DNA from 2 places in the Pseudoalteromonas sp. A757 genome. Region 1 is predicted to be linked to the other one. Evidence: predicted binding sites of a transcription regulator. Region 1 holds the regulator's gene; the other holds the start of a gene.
What was found. Region 1 encodes sigma-54, which starts transcription at its own class of promoters, with help from an activator protein. Its sites were predicted from a motif close to GTTGGCACGNNNNTNGNNT; they were not measured.
Positions count from the first base shown of each region.

Region 2: a site for sigma-54 is predicted at 788-806, ahead of DRB05_RS20215 (DUF3192 domain-containing protein). Genes of this name have one in related genera too.

Region 1 covers NZ_QNQN01000071.1:42,195-44,401, reverse strand. The annotation lists gene lptB (LPS export ABC transporter ATP-binding protein) at 1-148, shown strand, start outside; gene DRB05_RS14445 (RNA polymerase factor sigma-54) at 195-1,694, shown strand; gene hpf (ribosome hibernation promoting factor) at 1,724-2,011, shown strand; gene ptsN (PTS IIA-like nitrogen regulatory protein PtsN) at 2,013-2,207, shown strand, end outside.
Region 2 covers NZ_QNQN01000074.1:150,564-152,770, forward strand. The annotation lists partial or broken gene DRB05_RS20210 (D-2-hydroxyacid dehydrogenase) at 1-687, shown strand, start outside; gene DRB05_RS20215 (DUF3192 domain-containing protein) at 885-1,265, shown strand; gene DRB05_RS20220 (hypothetical protein) at 1,387-1,776, opposite strand; gene DRB05_RS20225 (diguanylate cyclase) at 1,916-2,207, opposite strand, start outside.

The DNA of each region.
Region 1 (2,207 bases):
CGATCACAACGTAAGAGAAACACTAGACGTATGTGAAAAGGCCTACATCGTTTCACATGGTGAGTTAATCGCTGCAGGCACGCCAGAACATGTTTTGGCAGATCAAACCGTAAGAGATGTCTACCTAGGCGAACAATTCAAGCTATAGTTAAGACGTAGTATTAATAACTGTTAAAAAGGATTGTTAGAGATACATGAGGCAATCATTACAGCTGCGCATGGGGCAGCAACTTACAATGACTCCACAACTGCAACAAGCTATTCGCTTGCTGCAGCTTAGTACATTGGATCTGCAACAGGAAATACAAGAAGCATTAGACAGCAATCCATTATTGGAAGTGGAAGAAGGTGATAATACTGACGGCGAAAATGCTGACCAACACGGCCAAGAAAAGAGCAGCACTGAAGATAATCAAAATTCAGGCGATGAAGCATCGGTTAGTGACTATGAGATAGACTCAGATACCGCCATGAGCAAAGACACGGTGAGCGATGATCTCGCCATGGATGTCACTTGGGACGAGTATATGAGCGCAGCTCCAGCCGCCAGCTCAGGTCCACTCCCTGATGACGATAATGTTTATCAAGGGGAAACCTCTGAATCTCTCCATGATTATCTCATGTGGCAACTTGAGTTGACTCCATTTAGTCCAACAGATAGAGCTATTGCGATTGCGATTATTGAAGCGGTCGACCTGTCAGGCATTTTAACACTCTCTTGCGAAGACATTTTAGAGAGCATTAATGACGAAGATAGCGAAGAGCCTATTGAGCTAGATGAAGTCGAAGCCGTACTCAAACGTATTCAGCTTTTTGACCCTGTTGGTATCGCTGCGCGTAGTTTACAAGAATGCTTATGTATTCAGCTAAACCAATTCGCCCCAGATACGCCATGGATTGCCGAAACGAAAATGATCCTGACAGAGCATATTGATTTGCTTGCCAGCCGTGACTATCGAACTTTGGCTAAGAAAACGCGCCTTAAAGAAGCCGATCTCAAAGAGGTGATGACGCTAATTCATAGTCTTAACCCAAAGCCTGCGGCAAGCATTATTCATGAAGAACCTGAGTATGTGATCCCTGATGTATCGGTGAAAAAAGTAAAAGGTCGTTGGGTCGTAGAGCTAAACCCTGATGCTATGCCTAAAATAAGAGTAAACGATCACTACGCTGCGATGTCTAGAACGGCGAAATCCAGTACGGATAGTCAGTTTATTCGCTCTCATTTACAAGAAGCAAAATGGTTTATTAAAAGCTTAGAAAGCCGAAATGATACTTTATTAAAAGTTACCAATTGCATTGTGCAACAACAACAGGCATTCTTTGAACATGGCCCCGAAGCAATGCGCCCTATGGTGCTAAATGATGTTGCTGAAATGGTTGAGATGCATGAGTCCACAATTTCCCGTGTGACAACACAAAAATATATGCATACACCTCGGGGAATATTTGAGCTGAAGTATTTCTTCTCTAGCCATGTAAGTACAGAAAATGGAGGTGAGTGCTCTTCCACAGCAATTAGGGCACTTATCAAAAAGCTGATAGCTGCAGAAAATACCGCGAAGCCATTGAGTGACAGCAAAATTGCAGATATCTTAGCTGAGCAAGGAATTAAGGTAGCGAGACGCACGATTGCAAAATATCGTGAATCCCTGGCCATTCCACCGTCAAATCAGCGTAAAAGTTTGATATAAGACGTAAAACCCAAGAAGGAAAAATGCTTATGCAACTAAATCTAACTGGTCGCCATGTAGAAATTACTGACTCATTAAGAGACTATGTCACCAACAAGTTTGCGAAGCTAGAAAGGCACTTTGATCATATCAATAACGTGCATGTGATCCTAGATGTCGAGAAGCTAGTACAAAAAGCAGAAGCAACATTACACGTAAACGGCGGCGAACTATTTGCATCAACAGAGCATCAAGATATGTATGCCGCAATTGATGGCCTTATCAACAAGCTAGATCGTCAAGTTATTAAACACAAAGAGAAGCTCACTCGACACTAAGATGAAATTAAGTGAATTAGTGAACAAGGACTGCAGTAAAGCTGCGGTCCTTTTTAATAGCAAAAAACGTATTTTAGAATACATCAGCGAACTGGCTCATAGTCAAATTCCAAATACCAGTCAGCATGCTATCTTGGACGCTTTAATGGCGCGAGAGAAATTAGGTAGCACTGGGATTGGTAAAGGCATTGCTATT
Region 2 (2,207 bases), on a different contig from region 1:
TACGGTCACTAATGTGGCAGGTTACTCAACTCCCTCTGTGGTGCAGCACACCTTTACTATGCTTGGTAACTTAATGACAAATATTCATCGTTATCAGCAAGACTGCCAAGCAGGACTTTGGCAACAAAGTGACATGTTTTGTCGCTTGGACTACAGCATCAACGAAATTTCGGGCAAAAATTTTGTGATCATAGGCCACGGAACATTAGGAGAAGCCGTCGCAAAAGTCGCGCAAGCATTTGGGCTCAAGTAATTATCGCTGAACGTAGAGGTGTAACCAAGGTTAGAGCAGGACGCGTGGCTTTTGAAGAAGCACTGCGTATTGCGGATATTGTATCTATTCACTGCCCACTTACCGCTGAGACTGAAAACCTGATTACGAGCGCTGAGTTCGCCCTACTTCCAAATCATGCTTATCTTATCAACACCGCAAGAGGCGGAATAGTCAACGAGCAAGCGTTGGTGGATGCACTAACTAACAAGCAAATAGCAGGGGCTGCTGTGGATGTCCTCACACAAGAGCCGGCACAAGCATGCAATCCACTCGTTCAATACCTAGGTGAGAACTTGCTTTTGACACCGCATACGGCGTGGGCAAGTAAAGAGGCCATCGAACGTTTAGTCGGCGAAATTGCCATTAATATTGAAAGTTTTGTGGCCGGCACAACGAGAAACCAAGTGGTCTAGGTTGTTGCTTTAGTGAGTGTTCTCGCTAAATGTTAGTGAAAATTATCAACCAAGAACTGATTAAAAACCAACAACAAATTGATATTTATAGACTTTATTAGTTGGCAAAGAGTTTGCAACCCTTGTGATAATTCAAGCAAAAATAAATGGCTGTTTGCATTATTTGCTCAGCAACAAAATTAAAAAGGAAAACAACAATGAAAAAATTAATGTTAGTGGCTGCGCTTAGCTCTACTCTATTATCAGGCTGTATCGTTGCTGTATCCGACGGTGAAGTAGAGCACGGTTGGGCTTCTGAATACAATTCATCTAACTGGGAACATAAACAGCGTAAAAATCGTGAAAAGATTGCCAACCTTGAAATGGGCGCATCTTACTCATCAGTAAAAGACATGTTTGCAACCCCTGACTTTAGCGAGTTGGTGTCAAAAGACGGCGACAACTATCAAGTGCTGTACTATGCGACTAACAGCAAACACTCGGACGGCAAAGTAACAAAAGATGAGTGCACGCCATTGGTATTCAAAAACAACCAATTGATTGGCTTTGGCGACAACGCACTAAAACAAATTCAGTAAGACTTTATCGCACCAAGGACGGTGGGTAAACTCGCGTGCAGTTGTGCGGCGAGCTCCTTATTTTCCCGTCATCTTCATAAGTTAAAAACGAAACCCTGCCAAATTTTAATAAACCAGCCTATTAAGCTGAGCCGTCCTTTGATACAAGCTCATATCTATACTTCCACTCGAAATAGGCAAGCATGATGACAAACATAGCTTCACAAACAATAAAAGCAATACCAATTAGACTTGCAACGTTAAAATACTGAACAACCACTCCAACACAGACTAACGCCCAAAAAAGATTGCCGAACACCAAAAGCTGCAAACGTTTTATGCTCCTCGACTTTTGAATGGCAAGGCTAAATGAGTACCAGCCATACAACAGATTTGATACTGCGATAAAGATAATGGTTTGTTCAGGTATATGGTAGATCGCACCAATCATTGAGTGGAAAAGCAATACGATTAATCCCACGGATATGGCCGCTATGCAATCCACCCAAATTATCTTACGTTGTATGTTCATAGAATAAGCCTAACACCGCACTAAAAGGCACTAAATATCGGTTAAAGGTCTATAAAGCACGAGCATAGCCAAGCTTTATGCGGTGCACTTCTTGTTCGAATACAGATGCGCACTTGCCCCTGCATATGACTTTAGATGGTTATAATGCATTAATAAATACCGTACTTTGTTGTTTCTGTGCAACAGCAAGAGCATTATCAGCCATTTTTATTAGTTCACCAAGCTCACTGCTACAATGAGTTTCAATATGAGCCGCACCGATGCTAACGCTCACATGCGCACATATTGGAGAAGCAATGTGGGGGATTTTTAAAGCATTGACCGAGGTATGCAGTGCTTCTGCTATCTCATTAATGACGTCGATATTATGCTGAGTTAGCACCAAAGCAAAGCGAGTACCATCGAAACGGCCAATAAATAAGGAGCGCTGG